Regions from separate parts of the Borborobacter xinjiangensis genome, predicted to be linked through region 2. Evidence: predicted binding sites of a transcription regulator. Region 2 holds the regulator's gene; each other region holds the start of a gene.
What was found. The regulator LexA, encoded in region 2, represses DNA repair genes until DNA is damaged. The targets are predictions, from matches to a motif close to TGTTCNNNNTGTGTTCNG.
Positions count from the first base shown of each region.

Region 1: the regulator LexA is predicted to act here: its motif matches at 1,405-1,422, upstream of ACLKMW_RS06610 (DNA recombination protein RmuC).
Region 3: the regulator LexA is predicted to act here: its motif matches at 2,926-2,943, upstream of ssb (single-stranded DNA-binding protein).
Region 4: the regulator LexA is predicted to act here: its motif matches at 3,125-3,142, upstream of ACLKMW_RS14765 (ImuA family protein).

Region 1 covers NZ_JBLLVA010000003.1:416,021-420,730, reverse strand. The annotation lists gene ACLKMW_RS06610 (DNA recombination protein RmuC) at 128-1,372, opposite strand; gene def (peptide deformylase) at 1,476-2,006, shown strand; gene fmt (methionyl-tRNA formyltransferase) at 2,013-2,948, shown strand; gene ACLKMW_RS06595 (GNAT family N-acetyltransferase) at 2,945-3,445, shown strand; gene truA (tRNA pseudouridine(38-40) synthase TruA) at 3,454-4,206, shown strand; gene ACLKMW_RS06585 (transporter) at 4,191-4,710, opposite strand, start outside.
Region 2 covers NZ_JBLLVA010000005.1:92,300-97,009, forward strand. The annotation lists gene gltX (glutamate--tRNA ligase) at 1-242, opposite strand, end outside; gene ACLKMW_RS08380 (ComEC/Rec2 family competence protein) at 395-2,854, shown strand; gene lexA (transcriptional repressor LexA) at 3,140-3,859, opposite strand; gene ACLKMW_RS08390 (PilZ domain-containing protein) at 3,978-4,595, opposite strand.
Region 3 covers NZ_JBLLVA010000044.1:18,031-22,740, forward strand. The annotation lists gene uvrA (excinuclease ABC subunit UvrA) at 1-1,846, opposite strand, end outside; gene ACLKMW_RS24745 (hypothetical protein) at 2,524-2,685, opposite strand; gene ssb (single-stranded DNA-binding protein) at 3,042-3,563, shown strand; gene lhgO (L-2-hydroxyglutarate oxidase) at 3,743-4,710, opposite strand, start outside.
Region 4 covers NZ_JBLLVA010000012.1:148,062-152,771, forward strand. The annotation lists gene ACLKMW_RS14745 (adenylate/guanylate cyclase domain-containing protein) at 1-816, shown strand, start outside; gene ACLKMW_RS14750 (MT-A70 family methyltransferase) at 1,499-1,990, shown strand; gene ACLKMW_RS14755 (BglII/BstYI family type II restriction endonuclease) at 1,963-2,298, opposite strand; gene ACLKMW_RS14760 (BglII/BstYI family type II restriction endonuclease) at 2,274-2,753, opposite strand; gene ACLKMW_RS14765 (ImuA family protein) at 3,172-3,933, shown strand; gene ACLKMW_RS14770 (Y-family DNA polymerase) at 3,848-4,710, shown strand, end outside.

The DNA of each region.
Region 1 (4,710 bases), on a different contig from region 2:
GGGCAGAGGGAGTGAACCAACAGATCGTGACAAGAGCAAGAGCCGAAAGCGGAGGCGGTTAACGCTCCTCACGCTTCCCCTGTAGTCGTGCGGTGATCAAATGTTCAGGGATGGTGGAGCGCTGGCTTCAATGCTCCCGCTCTTCCACCACCCGCAGCCGCAACTGGCCGGTCTTGGACTCGGCCGCGCGCCCGGCGGGAAGGGTGGCAGTGCCCGATGCCGGCTCGTCGGGACGGCTCGTGCCGAATTCCAGCGATTCGATCTTGGCGCCGCGCTTGGTCACCTTGGTCGACGAGACCAGAATGTCATCGATATCCTTGGACGCCTGGCCGAAATGCGTTTGCAGTTTGCGCACCCGCTCGTCGAGGCGCGAAACGTCCTCCATCAATCGGATCACCTCGCCCTGGATCAAATGCGCCTGTTCGCGCATGCGCGCATCCTTCAGGATCGCCTGGATGACCTGGATCGAGAGCATCAGCAGCGAGGGCGAGACGATGACCACGCGGGCACGGTGAGCGCGGTGTACGAGTTGCTCGAAATTCTCGTGGATCTCGCTGAACACCGATTCGGAGGGCACGAACATGAAGGCCGTGTCCTGCGTTTCGCCGTTGATCAGGTATTTCTCGGAAATGTCCCTGATGTGGATTTCGACGTCGCGGCGAAAGGCCTGAGCCGCAAGCTTCTGCGCATCGGGTCCTTCGGCGGCGCGAATCGCATTCCAGGCCTCCAACGGAAACTTGGCATCAATGACCAGCGAGGGAGAGTCGTTCGGCATCTTCACCAGGCAATCCGGCCTGTTGCCATTGGAGAGCGTCGCCTGGAAGGCATATGAGCCGTGCGGCAGGCCGTCGGCGACGATTGCTTCCATGCGCGACTGGCCGAAAGCGCCGCGCGTCTGCTTGTTGGAGAGGATCGCCTGCAATTGCACCACCTGGCCGGCGAGCGACTGGATGTTGCCTTGCGCGGTGTCGATGACGGCAAGCCGCTCCTGAAGTTTGGCAAGGCTCTCATGCGTCGATTTCGTCTGCTCGGTCATGGTCTGGCCGAGCCTGCCGGTCATCGCGTCGAGGCGCTGGCCGATCGATTGGGTGAGTTCGGCCTGCCGCGATCCGAAGACCTCGGCGATGGCGCCCATTCGACCCTGCATTTCCGCCTGCGACTGAAGGATCGAGGCCATGCGGGCCTCTGCGTCCCGCGCATGTTCGGCCGCCTCGATCGCTGCGACCGCCCGCGCCTTGGAGGAGCGCCATAGCGCGACGATGAGCACGACGAACACCGCCAGCACCAATGCGGCGCCGAGGGCGAGCAACTGGCCGAATGTGAGGGTTGAGGCGCCAAGGCGCAGGACCGGTTCGGAAAGCGGATCGTTCATTGCCGCACAATACGTGATTCGGGCGCCAAGGACAGATCAAAACAGGAACATCGACAGAGCCAAGATGGTTGACGGGTTTTAAGGGAAGTCTTAGGTGAAGCGAATGACCATCAAGCCGCTCATTATTCTTCCCGATCCCTTGTTGCGCCAGGTGTCCAAGCCGCTGGAGCGCGTCGACGAGCCGTTGCGCAAGCTGGCCGACGACATGCTGGAGACGATGTACGATGCGCCGGGCATAGGCCTGGCCGCTATTCAGGTTGGCGAGCCGCTGCGCATGCTGGTCATCGACATCGCCAAGGAAGGCGAGGAGCGGGCGCCGCAGGTCTTCATCAATCCGGAGATCGTGCACAGCTCCGACGAGCGGTCCGTCTACGAGGAGGGCTGTCTCTCCATTCCAGACTATTATGCGGAGGTGGAGCGGCCGGCCTCGGTGCGCGTCCGGTTCCTCGATCGCGAGGGCAAGGAACAGGAAATCACCGCCGACGGCGTAATGGCAACCTGCCTGCAGCATGAGATCGACCACCTCAACGGCGTGCTTTTCATCGATCATATATCCAGGCTGAAGCGCGACATGGTGGTCAAGAAATTCAAGAAACTCGCCAGAGACCGCCAGCCGAGCCGATTGGTCGGGTAGGGGCGGATGCCCCTTCGCATCATTTTCATGGGGACGCCGGAATTTTCCGTGCCGACGCTTCGCGCCCTGGCCGAAGCCGGGCACGAGATTGCCTGCGTTTACACGCAGCCGCCGCGCCCCGCCGGCCGGCGGGGGCTGGAACTGACGCCGTCGCCGGTACAGCGCGAGGCAGAGCGGCTGGGCATCGAGGTGCGTTCACCGGTCTCGTTGAAAGGTTCGGCCGAGCAGGAGGCATTCAGGCGCCTTGAGGCCGATGTCGCTGTGGTCGTCGCCTATGGCCTGCTGCTGCCGAGGCCGATCCTCGAAGGTACGCGGTTCGGCTGCTACAACGGCCATGCCTCGCTGCTGCCGCGCTGGCGCGGCGCGGCTCCCATCCAGCGCGCCATCATGGCCGGCGACGAGGAAACCGGCATGATGGTGATGAAGATGGACGAGGGACTGGATACCGGGCCGGTGGCAATGACCGCCCGCGTCAGCATCGAGCCTGACATGACCGCCGGCGAATTGCATGACCGCCTGATGAAGACTGGCGCGGAACTGATGGTCACGGCGATGGGAAGGCTGGAAAGCGGCGATCTGCCGCTTGTTGCGCAAGCAGCGGAAGGCGTCGTCTATGCGAGGAAGATCGACAAGGCCGAAACGCGCATCGACTGGTCGCGGCCGGCGCGCGAGGTTCACAACCACATTCGTGGCCTGTCGCCATTCCCCGGCGTCTGGTGCGAAATGACATCGGCGGGCAAACCCGAGCGGCTCAAACTGCTGCGTTCGACACGCGCGGATGGCAGGGGTTTGCCTGGCGAAATCCTGGACGATCGTCTGACCGTCGCTTGCGGCGAGGGCGCGATCAGATTGCTGGAAGTGCAGCGGGCGGGCGGCAAGCCGGTTGGCACGGATGAATTCCTGCGCGGCGCAAAACTTGGCAAAGGCATGAAGCTCGCATGAACGGCGTGACAATCAGGCAGGCAGAGGCTTCCGATCGGGCGGGCATCCGCCGTGTCGAGGAGCGGGCCTTCGGGCAGGTCTTCGAAGCCGACTTGGTCGAGCAGTTGGTAGCCGATGGCGACACGGTTCTGGAACTGGTGGCGGAGCGTGACGGGAGCATCGTCGGCCATGTGCTGTTTTCCCGGCTGGGGATCGAGGCAGGCGACGCAAGATTTGAAGCCGTGGCGCTGGCGCCGCTGGCGGTCGATCCTGATTTTCATAGTCAGGGCATAGGCAGCGCGCTGGTCGAAACCGCCCATGCGCGGCTGAAGGCTGACGGAGAAAGGCTTTCGGTGGTGCTCGGCGATCCAGCCTATTACGGCCGTTTCGGCTACGCCCACGCGCAGGCGGCGGGCTTTGAAAGCGACTATCAAGGCGAGGCGCTGCAGGCGCTGGCCTGGGGCGAAGCACCGACGACCGGCCTGCTGGTCTATGCCCGCGCCTTCCTGGCGCTCTGAGCCGGGCAATGCCGCGCTACCGCCTCGACATCGAATATGACGGAACCGTTTATGCCGGTTGGCAGCGGCAGGATGGGCCGGCGACGATTCAGGGCGTGATCGAGCGGGCGATCAGGGATTTCTGCGGCGAAGAGGTGACGTTGCGCGGGGCAGGGCGCACCGATGCCGGCGTGCACGCAACGGGCCAGGTCGCGCATGTGGATCTCCTGAAGACCTGGCGCGATGACACGGTTCGCGATGCGCTCAACGCACATCTGCAAATGGCCGGGGAGGCGGTGGCGATCCTTGCCGCCCGCGCCGTGGCGGACGATTTCGATGCGAGGTTCTCGGCCATCGGCCGGCGCTATCTTTACCGTATCCTCAATCGCCGCGCGCCTGCCGCGCTGGAGAGAAACCGGGTGTGGGTGGTGCAGAAGAAGCTCGACGCGGATGCCATGGATGAGGCGGCGCAGCTTCTGCTTGGCCGGCATGATTTCTCGACCTTCCGCTCCGGCCAATGCCAGGCGTCCAGCCCCGTCAGAACGCTCGACCGTTTCGATGTTCGGCGGGTCGGTGATGAGATCGAAATCCACGCCGCCGCGCGATCCTTCCTGCACAATCAGGTGCGCTCGATGGTCGGCACCATCAAGCGTGTCGGCGAGGGCGCCTGGAGGCCGAGCGACGTGAAGGCCGCGCTGGAAGCCAGGAACCGTGCGGCTTGCGGCTCCGTCGCGCCCGCTTGCGGACTCTACCTGACGGGAGTCGACTACGCGGGAATGTAGATGCCGAATGCTGCTTGCAGCACCAGGAGCACGACGACCGACGCAATGAACATGCCGGCGAAGACTGCGGTGCCCATTGCCGGTCCGCGATCGATCACTGCATTAGTCAGCCGCCAGGTCAGGGCCATGGAAAGTGCAAACAGCGCCAGCGACAGCACGATGACCAAGTCCGACCCTGACGAGGTGACCATCCGCAAAAGCGCGGCCGGCAACATCACCCATGACAGGATTGCCGACGCCCAGTTGGTGGCCACGACATAGTGGACGAAACGGTCGCGCAGGCCGGCAAGCGGGGCGGCGAAAGCGAGCGCGACCAGCGGCAATATCCAAGAGCCGAGATCGATGAGGGCGAGGCGCAGGAGATAGGAGAAGCGGCTCGCCGAAGCGGCCGGATCCGCACCGAGTTCGTTGGCGGTTCCCACCCAGCCGACGATCAGCGCCGGCAGCGCCACCACGATGGCGAAGAAGGAGTTCCAGAAGCCATCGGCGGAAAGATCGAGCATG
Region 2 (4,710 bases):
GCGCGCTCGAACTGGGAAACCGGCTCGCCTTCCCAATGCAGACCCAGCCAGGAAAGGCCGTCGAGGATGGCGGCCGTCGCCGCTTCGGTCGAACGCTCACGGTCGGTATCTTCGATGCGCAGCAGCATGGTGCCGCCGGTGTGGCGCGCATAAAGCCAGTTGAACAGGGCCGTGCGCGCGCCGCCGATGTGAAGAAAACCGGTGGGCGAGGGAGCAAAACGGGTAACGACGGTCTTGGACATGATTTTTCCGGAATGGATGGGCGGTCGCGGAGCCAGCAGCCGCCTCGCACATGGAAATTCGGTGGGCTTCATGTAGCATAGAGGGTTGAGGGTGCAAGGGGGAGGCTCGGGCGAAGGCGCGCCCGCTCACCCCTGTTTGTTGGGGAGGGCGGATGAGGCGGGACGCGCCCGAAGTGGACGTGGCTGTCGCGGAAGCGGATGAGCGAACGCAGTTTGCATATCCGCCGGTCGATGCTTTGGCTCCCGCCGCGGTGCCTTCGGTCGGTACAGCCTCCGGTGCTCTCCCGATTTCGCGTGCCTCGTATCCGGCACGGCTGCTAGCGCTTGCCACGTCGCGTGAGCGAATGGCGGCTGGCCTGCGCGCCGCGCTCGAACTTGAGCTGGAACGCGGCACAGCCTACCTGCTGGTTCCGGTGTTTCTGGCGCTCGGCGCTATCGTCTATTTCGCCGCGCCGCGTGAGCCCGGCTTCTTGCCTTTGCTTGGGGCTGCTACGGTAGCGGCGCTTTTCCTGCTCCTGCTGCCATCGCGGCGCGTAACTTTGCGGCTGGCGGCGACAGCCATGCTTCTGTGTATTGCCGGGGCGCTGCTCGCCAAGACCGAAACCTGGCGCGCCGGCACCAGGATCATTGGCGGCGAAATCTCCACGCAGTTGACCGGGCGGGTTGTCACCATCGAAGCGATGGCCAGCGGACGCGTTCGGCTGACCGTCGACGTGGAAAGCACCGCTCGACCCGTATTGCGCTATGCACCGGACCGCGTTCGCGTCTCCGCGCGAAAGGTCCCGCCGGAAATCCGGGTCGGTTCGCAAGTGCAGGGGATTGTCAGCCTGATTGCACCATCGGGGCCGGTGCGGCCAGGAAGCTACGACTTTTCCTTCGAAAGCTATTTCGACGGCATAGGTGCGAGCGGCTACTTTATGCGCGGACCCGAGCTATTGCCGGATATGCCGCCGGCTTCGGGTCTCAGCAACTTTTCGATCCACGTGGAAAACGCGCGAAATGCCATCGCCAAGCGAATCCGCGACGGTATCGACGGGCCGGAGGGCGAGATCGCCGCAGCCCTTGTCGTGGGGGTAAGAGCCGGCATTCCTGACGATATCAGCGAGGCGATGCGCCGAACCGGTATTTATCACATCATTTCGATATCCGGCCTGCATATGGCGCTTGTCGCCGGCACGGTAATGGGCACGTTGCGCGTCGTCTTCGCGTTGTTTCCGGCATTTGCATCGCGTCGGCCGGTTAAAAAATATGCGGCTGCCGCAGCCTTGGCGGCGATAGCTGCTTATCTGTTCATCTCAGGCGCAGAGGTCGCGGCCCAGCGCAGTTTCATCATGCTGGCGATCATGCTGATAGCACTACTGTTCGACCGTGCGGCGCTCACCCTGCGCAATCTGGCGACATCGGCAATCATCGTCATCGTCATCTCGCCGCATGAGGTCATCGGTCCGAGCTTCCAGATGTCGTTCGCGGCGACTGCGGCATTGGTCGGAGCCTATGCGATCTGGTCCGAGCGTCGGTCTGCCAGCCTGCATCGAACCTCCTTAACCGATCGTCCGCTCACCAGCGCCATGTTGAGAAAAAGCTGGGGTTTCATGGCCGCACTCGCGGTGACGTCAATCGTCGCCGGGCTGGCAACGGCCGTCTTCGGCGCCTACCACTTCCAGCGCGTCTCGCCGCTCAGCCTCGTGGCGAACCTTGCGGTAATGCCCATCGTGTCTGTCTTCGTGATGCCGTTTGCCGTCGCCGGCTCCATTGCCATGCCATTCGGTCTCGATGGGCCGTTCTTCTTCGTCATGGCCAAGGGTCTTGCCGCAATGATCGCGGTCTCGCGATGGCTCTCGCAACACTCGCCCGTTGATGCGGTGGGGCTCATTTCTGTTCATTCCGTCGTGCTGTGGACCGTGGCTCTCGTCATCGCCACTATGGCCACAACCCGGTTGCGCGTCACGGCGTTGCCATTCGCACTCGTCGGCCTCGTCACGGTCGCAAATGTCCGCCCGCCCGACATATTGGTGTCCGAAGACGCTCGACTGGTCGCAGTGCCGGTGGGCGAACAGCGCCTGGCGGTTAATCGCGCACGCCCGAACGAATTCACCATCGAAAACTGGCAGCGTGCGCTTCGGGCAGAAAAGATACTGAAGCCGGACGTTCTTAAGATGGCCAATCCAAGCGCAGCCGGCACTTTGCCGCCAGTCACGGACGGTTTCGTGTGCGATGCCGGACTTTGCCTCGTACGTCATGTTTCAGGCGCAGTGATTGCACATGCGCTTGACGCGGCATCAGCCAAACCTGCATGCGGACAGGCGGCCGTAGTAGTGGTCGATGATGCGACGGCGAGTAATGTATGCGAAAACCGTCGGACGCTGGTGGTCACCAAACGCGAGCTTGCGAGATATGGGAGCGCTGCAATCCAATTATCCGAGGCAGCGACTGGTTCACGAGCCGAAATCAGCTTTGCCATTAGCCGTCCGTATCGTCCGTGGCATACTCAACGGCGCTTCTCGCGCGAGGCTCGTGGATTGCCGCCCTACCGCCGAAAGGCGCCTCGGCGGGCAAATGCGTCTAATGCAGATGCAACAACCAGTTCGGGAGACAGTCGGACGCTCAAATAAACGGACACGAGCAACAGCACATCTCACCCCAAGCGCCCCGGTCTCGCGTAAACGCACTCAAGTGGTATCCGGTGATGCCAGCGATTAGCCGAGGCCAGGGCATGACCGTAAGAGTGTAAGCCGGTTTCCGAAAGAATTCCTGGGTGTCGATTGGGGCGCATGGCGCTCCAAGGAGTAAAAGCTGGGGCGCAGAAGCTCCCGCAATCTCACCCTGTCATCTGGAAGCGAAGGGCTGGCCTCAACGCAATCGAGACCAGGGAAGGCGCACCTGCCGCCGAAAGACCCTCAGTAGCGGCGGATCAACCCGACCAGCTTACCCTGCACCTTCACGCGATCCGGTCCGAAAATGCGCGTCTCATAGGCCGGATTGGCCGCCTCCAGCGCGATTGACGCGCCCTTGCGGCGAAACCGTTTCAGCGTCGCCTCTTCCTCATCCACCAATGCCACGATGATCTCGCCAGGATTGGCGGTGCTGGCATTGCGAATGATAACCGTATCTCCGTCGAAAATGCCGGCCTCGATCATCGAGTCGCCCTTGACCTCCAGAGCGTAATGTTCGCCGCCGGCGATCATCTCCGGCGGCACGGAGATGGAATGGGTCTTGTGCTGGATTGCGTCGATCGGCACGCCGGCGGCGATGCGCCCCATCACCGGAATCGAAACGGAGGCGTTTGAATCGTCGTTCTCCGCCACAGGCCCGCGAGCAGGCTCGGGCGAGCGGCGCCCAAGGCTGCCTTCGATGACGCTTGGCGAAAACTTCGCGCGTTGCGGCGCAAGACCGGGCGCGATGGAATCGGGCAGGCGCAGAACTTCCAGCGCCCGAGCCCGATTGGGCAAGCGCCTGATGAAGCCTCTTTCCTCCAAGGCGGTGATCAGCCGATGGATGCCGGATTTCGAAGCAAGATCCAGAGCCTCCTTCATCTCGTCGAAGGAGGGTGGTATGCCCGACTCCTTCAGGCGTTCATGAATGAAGACGAGAAGCTCGTGTTGTTTGCGCGTGAGCATCGCCACCCCGAAGAATCAAAGAAAAACAAACCCGGAACAAACACTATCTGTTCCAGTTGTGTTCCGCAACCGTTTAAATCGGTGAAAAGTGGGAGAGAGACGCGTCTCGGAGCGCAGATCAGGAAAGGCTTCGGCTGAACTCGGCATCCAGCGATTCCGGCCGCTGTATGACGGCGAATTCGATAGCCACGCCATCCTCGAAATGGCGTACCACCTGTCCACGCATCGTTCCGAGCGTGACCTGAACGCCTAGGGCCGGCTTTACGCTGATTTCGATCGCAGCGCCCGACAGCGACAGATCGATGATCCGGCACTGATATTGTCGCCCGTCGGTGAGTTGCAATGTGCTCATTGGATTGCGCGGTGCGACACGCTCATGGCGGCGGTCTTCCGGCAGGTCGAGTTCATGCTTGTTGGCAAGCCATGTCAACTGTGCGGCGAGTTTGTCCTTCTTGCGGTCGGAGGCGATGATCGTCATCGCAAATCCGTCTTGCATAGTGCGGGTCACGACCCCCTCGACGCGGCCGATATGATCGATATAGGCGATGACTTTTTCGCCGGGGTTGCCGATGCGGTCGCAACGCAGCGCGACATTGCCCGGTGACATATCGACCACCTGGCAGGGGTGTTCCGTGCGATCTTCGAGCATGAAGCGGCCATAGATTTTCACGCGGACGCGTTGAAAGCCGCGCTTTTCTACCGCAGTTGGCGCCTGGTGGATCGCCGCCGCCCTCATGATGCCCCTGTTCGCTCGAATTCCCGCATGGCTGCGCCAGTTTCTAGCCGCTAAATTACGCCACACTGGTTAACGAGCCGTAGCCACGAGGGCGGCAGCGTGCCGTCGTCATTGG
Region 3 (4,710 bases), on a different contig from region 2:
CAGACAGATATTTGCCGGTGATCGAGGCCGGATTGGCCATGACCTCGCGCGGCGTGCCCTGGGCGATGACGCGTCCGCCATGAATGCCGGCGGCAGGGCCGATATCGACGACGTAGTCGGCATGAAGAATGGCATCCTCGTCATGCTCGACGACGATGACCGTGTTGCCGATATCGCGCAGGTGCTTCAGCGTATCGAGCAGGCGTGTATTGTCGCGCTGGTGCAGGCCAATGGACGGTTCATCCAGCACATAAAGCACGCCGGTGAGGCCCGAGCCGATTTGCGAAGCAAGCCTTATTCTTTGGCTTTCGCCGCCAGAAAGCGTGCCGGAATTGCGCGCCAGCGTCAGATAGTCCAGACCAACATCATTGAGAAAGCGCAGCCGCTCGCGGATCTCCTTCAGGACACGCACAGCGATTTCGTTCTGCTTGTCATTCAACTGCGTCGGCAGGTCCGCGAACCACCTGTTGGCATTGCGAATGGATTGCTGTGTCACTTCGCCGATATGCTTGCCGCCGATCTTTACCGCCAGTGCTTCCGGCTTGAGGCGATAGCCATTGCAGGCCGGGCAGGGGGTGGCGGACATGAAGCGCTCGATTTCCTCCCGCATCCAGGCGGATTCGGTTTCCTTCCAACGCCGCTCGAGATTGGGAACCACGCCCTCGAAGGTTTTAGTTGTCTTATAGGAGCGCAAGCCATCATCGTACTGGAAGGCGATCTCGCGCTCACCCGTTCCTTGAAGGATCGCGCTTCTGGCTTCGTCAGAAAGGTCTTTCCATTTGTCACCCAGCTTAAAGCCGTAGACCGTGCCCAAAGCCTCGAGCGTTTGGGAATAGTAGGGAGACGTTGATTTAGCCCACGGACTGATCGCGCCGTCGCGTAGCGACACGTTTTCATCCGGAACCACAAGGTGGGCATCTATGGCGCGTTGGCTGCCCAGGCCATCGCAGGTTGGACAGGCGCCGAATGGATTGTTGAAGGAGAACAGCCTGGGCTCGATTTCGGGAATAGTGAATCCCGACACCGGGCAGGCAAACTTCTCCGAGAACAGCACCCGCTCGTGCGTCTCGTTCTTGGATTTGTAGGCGGATTCTTCCGAGGTTTCGCTTGCCGGCAGCGGCTTGTCGGCAAACTCCGCCACCACCAACCCTTCAGCCAGTTTCAGCGCCGTTTCCATGGAATCGGCAAGTCGGGTAGCGAGGTCGGGGCGCACCACTATGCGGTCCACCACCACATCGATGTCGTGTTTGTATTTCTTGTCCAGCGCAGGCACTTCGGCGATCTCGTAGAAGACCCCGTCGATCTTTACGCGCTGGAAGCCTTTCTTCTGTAGCTCCAGGAGTTCCTTGCGGTACTCGCCTTTGCGGCCGCGCACGATCGGCGCCATGATGTAGAGCCGCGTGCCTTCCTCCATCGCCAGCACACGGTCGACCATTTGGCTCACCGTTTGGCTTTCAATCGGCAACCCGGTAGCCGGCGAATAGGGAACACCCACGCGCGCGAACAAAAGGCGCATGTAGTCGTATATCTCGGTAACTGTGCCGACCGTCGAGCGCGGGTTCTTCGACGTTGTCTTCTGCTCTATGGAAATAGCCGGAGACAGGCCGTCGATCTGATCGACGTCCGGCTTTTGCATCATCTCCAGAAACTGGCGCGCGTAGGCAGAAAGGCTCTCGACGTAGCGCCGCTGCCCCTCGGCGTAGATGGTATCGAAGGCGAGCGACGATTTACCGGAGCCGGAAAGCCCAGTCATCACCACGAGGGAATCGCGTGGCAAATCGAGGTCCACATTCTTCAGATTGTGTTCGCGTGCACCGCGAATGGAAATGTATTTTTGGTCGGCCATGGCCGGTCCGCCGCCTCAGATCATGATGTCTCGGAATGGCGGGTTATCCCGGCCTTCCGCCAATATAGGTCGTCTCTACGCGGTTTCGAGAGAAGCCGCACTTCCCCGCCAGCGTTTAAGCGTCTTTCAGGACAGCGGGCAAGCGCAAAGAACAAAAAATGAACAGGCTACTGACAAAACCGGCCATACGGATTCATGTTACAGTGGATCACTTTTTGGTCGATATGCCTGCAAAAGGTTGACGCAGGTGCCAGGAAGGACCAGTCTTGGCAAGTCAGGAAAGCCGATCGCCAAACGGCGATCTTCGCAACCGGCAGGCAGTCTGCGAGACGCCGCAGACCAGCGAATGAAGCGCTTCCGGACACCATGTGCAACGGACAGAAGGAGCGAGGCATGACTCCACCGGACAGTCCCATCAGGCTCTACGCCGAGTAGAGCCGCGATCAGCACGAAACTAAACCAAGGCCCTTGGTTGCCAGTATTTGCCTGATCGTTTCCCTTACAATTTGAAACCATAGTCGGATCGACGGTTGAATCCGCGAAGCATCCGAAGACAAAAAGTCGGTGAAACGCTCCCGACACTATGGGTTGAACCCATTCAAAGCCCCGTCATTCTGCTCTGGCAGCGGCGGGGCTACTCATTTCAGGCGCCCACTTTTTGAGAGGGTGAGGTCGTGTCAGCGGTTTGGCGGTCGGGTCGAGCCAACACCCACGTCAATGGTGACATCGCCAGAAATGCGTACATCGACATTTCCGATCTTGAATTGGCCTGACTTGCCCTGTGGAACCGTATCATCCGGTTCTGCTTCAAGCGGTTTGACGATGCTATAGCCATCCATCACTCCGGGCAAAGTGGTGCGGGAACTGCTGCTGGAGCCGGAGTCCGCCCAAGCAGTACTCGATACGCAGATTAGAGCTATAGTCAGGACCGATGCCGATTTACAAAACATGGCCTCAATATAGGGGCATCAAGCGGGTCAAACCAGCATCTCAAGACAAATCACCTGTCCAAAGCAAGGGCCGGCAGATGGATCGGTTCAACCAGGTGAAATTTTCTTGACTCGATCAAAGGGTATTAATAGAACATATAGAGAACAAAATCTTTGTGGGAAAGAGGCCCTTAGTCGAGCAGAATGAGGCGTCTCGCTATAAGGTGCTGCGGTAATTTCGTTTCGGATAAGCGTGGAGAAGTATCATGGCGGGTAGCGTCAACAAGGTCATCCTGGTGGGTAATCTGGGGGCAGACCCTGAAATCCGCCGGCTAAATTCGGGCGAACCTGTCGTCAATCTGCGCATAGCAACCTCAGAAAGCTGGCGTGACAAGAATTCCGGTGAACGCAGGGAAAAGACGGAATGGCATCAGGTCGTCATCTTCAACGACAGCCTCGCCAAGGTTGCCGAGCAGTACCTCAAGAAGGGCATGAAAGTTTACATCGAGGGCCAGCTTCAGACCCGAAAGTGGGAAAAGGACGGCGTCGAGCGCTACACGACCGAGATCGTACTGCAGAAATTTCGCGGCGAATTGCAGATGCTGGATTCACGTGGGCAAGGTGAGGGCGGCCAGGTTGGGGGGTACTCCGGCGGCGGTGGTGGCCGAAGCTCCGATTTTGGCCAGTCCGGCCCCGGCGACTATGGTTCCAACCGTGGTGGCGGCGGTGGCCCGAGCCGTGGTGGCGGCGGTGGCTCTCGTGATTTGGACGACGAAATCCCGTTCTGACTTTTGTGGCCGCGGCACTGTGATTTTGTGCTTGGTCAACAGGTTGATGCTGTTTCTTGATTCAGGCGTGCGTGCCCGGTTGCCGGTTCGCGCCGCCTGAAACAGAAGAATCTGTTTCCGATCAGTACGATACGCCGGCAAATGGAATCAGTCCTTGCGGCTGTTTCCGCGTCTCTGGATCACGCAGCCAACAACTTGTCGACGATCATCTTGCCGATTGGAATTGCGGAAGTGGCCGCAGGCGAGGGCGCATTGCAGACATGCAGCATGCGCTCCGATTGCACGAATAGAAAGTCGTGTACCAATGTTCCATCTTGCATCACCGCTTGTGCGCGAATACCGGCTGGCCACGGCTGCAGGTCGCTGACCTCGAGTTCCGGACAGTATTTGCGGCAGGCTTCGAGATAGCGCCGCTTGGAAAGCGAATTCCCGAACTCTGTCACGCCGGAGCGCCAGTTGGCGGCGATCAGCTTCCAGAATCCGGCAAAGCCAAGCATGTCTGCAATGTCTGATCCCCGCATCGTGCCTTTCGGATAACCCTCGCGGTCGAAACCGAGCACGGCGTTCGGCCCTACTGTCACACTGCCGTCGATCATCCGCGTCAGGTGGATGCCCAGAAAAGGCAAATCCGGATCGGGGATCGGATAAATCAGATGTTTGACGATGCTGGAGAGGCGAGGCGGCAGCACGTGATATTCGCCGCGGAACGGCACTATGCGGTGCTCGATCTTCAGGCCAGCCATTTGCGCGAGGCGGTCGGATTGCAGCCCGGCGCATGCAATCAGCCGCTTGGCCTCGATCCTGTTGCCGCCAACCTCGATAACCACACCGTTGCCTTGCTCGCGCAGTGCCGTGACGGGTGAACCAAAGCGGATTTCTCCCCCCTTTGCCTTGATGGCCCCGGCCATCGCCTCGCTCACCTTGCGGTAACTCACGATCCCGGTGGCAGGCACCAGCAGCGCTCCAAGCCCCGAAATTCGCGGCTCGGCCTTGCGTAGTTGTGTGGCATCGAGGTGTTCGAACGCGATGTCGTTCTGCACCGCCCGCTTCGCCAGTGCTTCCATGCGCTCGAGTTCCAGCTTGTCGGTCGCCACGAGAAGCTTGCCGCACTGGTCGAAGGCAATATTGTTGTCGCGGCAGAATTGCT
Region 4 (4,710 bases), on a different contig from region 2:
AAATCGACGGCACTTGAAGCACTCTCGGGCAAGCTTGCCAAATATCTCGCGCCGCAGGTCTACAGTTCGATCTTCAGCGGCCGGCAAGATGTCAGAATTGCCAGCCAACGCAAGAAATTGACGATATGCTTTTCGGACATTGCCGGATTTACGGAGACCACCGACAAGATGGAATCTGAGGAACTCACGGAGCTCCTCAATCAATACCTAACCGAAATGTCCAAGATCGCTTCGGAGTTCGGGGCCACGATCGACAAATTTGTAGGCGATGCCATCCTGATGTTCTTTGGCGATCCTGAGACCCGCGGCGTAAAGGAGGACGCGATCGCCTGCGTTTCGATGGCGCTTGCCATGCAGAAGCGAATGGGCGAACTCGGCGAAACTTGGCGCAGCATTGGCATCGAGGCGCCGCTGCGCTGCCGCATTGGCATTCACACGGACTACTGCACCGTCGGCAATTTCGGGAGCGAGGACCGGATGGACTACACGATCATCGGCGGGGCGGTGAATCTCACCGCGCGGCTGGAGCAGGAGGCAGCTCCGGGGTCCGTCCTCATCTCCTACGAGACGTTCGCGCAGGTGAGGGATGCGATCCATTGCGAGGAAATAGGCCGCATTCGTGTCAAGGGACTAGCCTATCCGGTCGCGACCTATCACGTCGTCGACTTCAAGGCCAATCTGACGGCAGGCTGCGACGCCATTCACAAGGAGTTGCCACATCTGAGGCTGGATGTGGAGCCGGAACTCATGTCGACCGGCGAGCGCGAAGAGGCGGCCGCGGCACTTCGCAACGCGCTCAATCGGCTTGGTCCCTGACTTTGCCTGGTGTTCCATAGGATTTGCCCAACGCCGCTCTACGAACACAGATGACGCCGGGCAGCGTATAGGCAGGTGCGAGACGCGAATTATAGGCTGCCGCTTTTGACGAGAACGATTTAGCATGGACTGACGGGCACTTGCTATTAATGTCTGCGCCGGTCCTAACGCATAGCGGAGGCGAGGCTTTTCGTCATTGGCTAATTGCTGGACGCTCTGATCCGATCGCAGTTTTTGCCAAAACCTTAGTGAACGCTCGGTCGCGCCCTGTGCAGCATTCCAGCGGCTCGCGCTATTTTGAAGATCCCGCCCGGCGTGTCAGCGACGTCGCTCGTGGAAAGGAGGAATACAAGCGGCGCATCAAGCTGACCCGCGGCCCACACCGCATGGGCGCCACATTGCCCTTTATGCGGATCAGAAAGCGGCCGCGGATGTGAATGTTTTCCACTCCACGAATCGATCGTCCGGCCTTTTCGTCTCATCGGTGTGGTAACTCGTTCCAAGCATGCTATGCGTATTGCAATGGCAAGTGAGAATCACCGTGATTGACCCTGCGACAGATCTTTTACGAACGGCCAATGGGAAACGGTTTAAGACCCTACTGGCAGATCCGCCGTGGCAGTTTGTGAACCGGACCGGCAAGGTCGCGCCGGAACACCGGCGGTTAAATCGCTAGGGCACCATGTCGCTGGCCGAGATAAAGGCGCTTCCCGTCTCATCAGTGAGTGATACGACCGCTCATCTTTATCTTTGGGTCCCGAATGCGCTCCTTCCTGAGGGGCTGGAAGTGATGGCAAGCTGGGGGTTTACGTATAAGTCAAATCTGATCTGGCATAAGATAAGGAAAGATGGCGGCTCGGATGGACGCGGCGTCGGTTTTTACTTTCGGAACGTGACTGAAATCATCCTGTTCGGCGTTCGTGGGAAGAATGCTCGAACGCGCGAAGCTGGTCGCACACAAGTGAACCTTCTGGCGACACGCAAGCGTGAGCACTCACGCAAACCCGACGAACAGTATGACATCATCGAAGCCTGTTCACCCGGCCCCTATTTGGAATTGTTCGCGCGCGGGACTCGACCGAAATGGACGGTGTGGGGGAACCAGGCCGACGACAGCTATGCGCCCACCTGGGACACATACAGCAATCACTCAAGGGCACTCGCGGCGGAGTGATCGGCCAGTGGCCAGTCTTCTATGCACTTGGGCTTGATGCCGATGGCCAGGACAGGACAACCCCCGTTCCGGCCTGCATTAAGCCTGTAGAGTAGCTTGCCCATCCATGTCGTGCTCGCTCCATACTTCGACATGATGCCAAGCGCCCGGAAAACGTCGTTCATGTCCTTGCTTCTCGTCAGCAAGACCGCCGCATCGATAGCTCCAGCCTGATAAAATGCATCGAAGGCGTAGAGATCTCGATCAAATGTCTGATCTTCGCTGTTCCACTCCAGATCGAACGCTACCTTGTTCTTGACGTAATCGATTTTGTGTCCGTCAAGAAACCCCTCGCGGGCTCAGCGGCTTCTCGCTTCTCGAATTTCGCCTTACCGCCCTTGGTCACACCTACTTGCTCCTTCCATAGCAGCCGAACAAGCAAGTCACCTCGAATGACAGTCTCGTGCCAATTCTTCGGGCGCAGAAGGTCGTTAATTCGCTTCGGTATATCGGACTCGTTTCCGCCCGCCTTCTGAATCACGTCTGTTGAGATCGTGAAGGCGCGCAGCGCCTCTAGGAGTTCGTGCCACTCAGCAACCCGCGTCTCGGCGAGGATGACGGCGGCGTTTTTGTAGCTGAAGAACTCGTATTTTTCCCGAACGTCCATCGGGATGCGTGAATCAACTAGGTTCTGAGGATCCGCAAGATATCCCGCTGGCGCGGTATCATGTTCCTCCTCCTGGAGCTTTCCGCCAAGATTTTCGTCCGGTTCATCATTAGCCATGGCTAGCCTCCCGGACCGGCAATAGCTGATTCCTTTGCGCTGAGTTATTCGGGACCTTGCGCCCGACGGGCCTCCGAACTCAATCGAATGCGCTCTCGTGAAGAGGTTGCCCAACGGCAGCGCTGCCGCGCTTGGCTGTTGATGTCGACATCAAATGACTGCATCGGCAAAGGCCTGCGGTGTTTCCTGTCGAAGATTGTGCCCAATGCCGTTCGTATTGTTGCGGTGCTTATACTTGTCGGTAACACCTTGGCGTAGGCTCCGGGCGCGGGCGCGCCATTGGCGCCGACTTGGAGCGTTATTGGTCGGAAGCTGCCGGCATCGTCGTTTCGCAACGGCACCCGCCATCCCGATTGACTCTTCGTTCCGAACGGAACAAATGTAGAACATATCACCGACGTCCGACGTTAAGGTTAAGATGAGTGCATCGGCGCCCCCTATCGCCATTGCCCAGCTTCGAGAGCGCGTTGCCCGCCTCGAAGGCGCGGCCGCACGTGCCCGCGAGGTTTTGCCGTTCGGTGTTCCCGCGATCGACCGTGTTCTGCCGGGAGGCGGACTGGCGCTGGGCAGCCTGCATGAGGTGGCCGGTGGCGGCAACGGAGCGTTGGACGGCGCGGCCGCCGCGTTGTTTGCGGCAGGCATTGCCGCGCGCACGGTCGGCAAGGTGCTATGGTGCGTAACGCGGCAGGACCTGTTTGCGCCAGCAATTGCGCAGGCGGGGCTGTCGCCGGACCGGGTGATCTATGTCGAGGCCGGCGACGAGAAGGCGGTTCTCGCCTGTTTCGAGGAAGGACTGCGCCATCGTGGTCTCGGGGCAGTGGTCGCCGAAGTCGCTCGCCTGTCGATGACGGCCTCGCGACGGCTGCAGCTTGCCGGGGAAGGCTCCGGCGTGATCGGGATCGCAATTCGTCGTTGGCGGCGACAGGCCGACACCATGGAGTTCGGGCAGCCAACAGCAGCCGTCACTCGCTGGCGGGTATCGGCGCTGCCGTCGACGCCGTTGCCGGTCCCCGGCGTCGGGCGGGCCCGTTGGCATGTCGAGCTGATCCGTTGCCGTGCCGGCGAAAGCACAGATTTCGAAGTGGAGGCATGCGATGCCCAGGGTCGTATCCGTCTTCCTTCCGTTGTGGCCGACAGACCGCTTCAGAAGGAAATCGGGCGCCGCCGCGCCGCCGGCTGACAAGCCGCTCATCCTGGTTGGGCGCGACGGACGCCGCCGTGTCGTGCTCGCCGCTGACACGGCAGCGCAAGGACTCGGCTTGCGCGTCGGCATGCCGGCGTCAAAGGCGCAGGCTCTGGTGCAGAACCTGCACGTCGAGGACGCCGATCCGCAAGGCGACAGCGAGGCTTTGGATCGCCTGGCGCTGTGGGCGCTCCGGCGCTACTCGCCAGTCGTCTCTGCCGATCCTCCCGATGGGCTGGTGATCGATGCCACTGGCGCTGCCCATCTACACGGTGGCGAAGATGCCATGCTAGCCGACATTCTGTGCCGGCTTGCCGCCGCAGGCTTCACCGCGCAGGCGGCAATGGCCGACAGCTGGGGTGCCGCGCATGCGCTCGCCCGTTTTGCGGCACGGCCAACGCTGGTTGCTCGTCCGGGACGAAGCGCTGAAGCAATCCTGTCCTTGGCAGTTGCTGCACTGCGCCTGCCAGGCGACATGGTCGACAGTCTTCGCAGGCTGGGTTTCGAGAGCATCGGCGACCTCACCTCGAGCCCGCGCGCGCCCCTGACGCTTCGCTTCGGCCCGGAGCTTGGCCGTCGTCTCGATCAGGCGATCGGGCGGATCAACGAACCGGTCGAACCGATCCGGCCAATGGACATCGTCGAAGTGCGTTGCGCCTTCGGCGAACCGATCGGGTCGGCCGAGACAATCGCCCGGTATGCGGGCAGGCTCGTCGATCAGCTTTGCGCGGTCCTGGAGGAAAGGGGACTTGGGGCGCGCAGGCTCGATCTGCT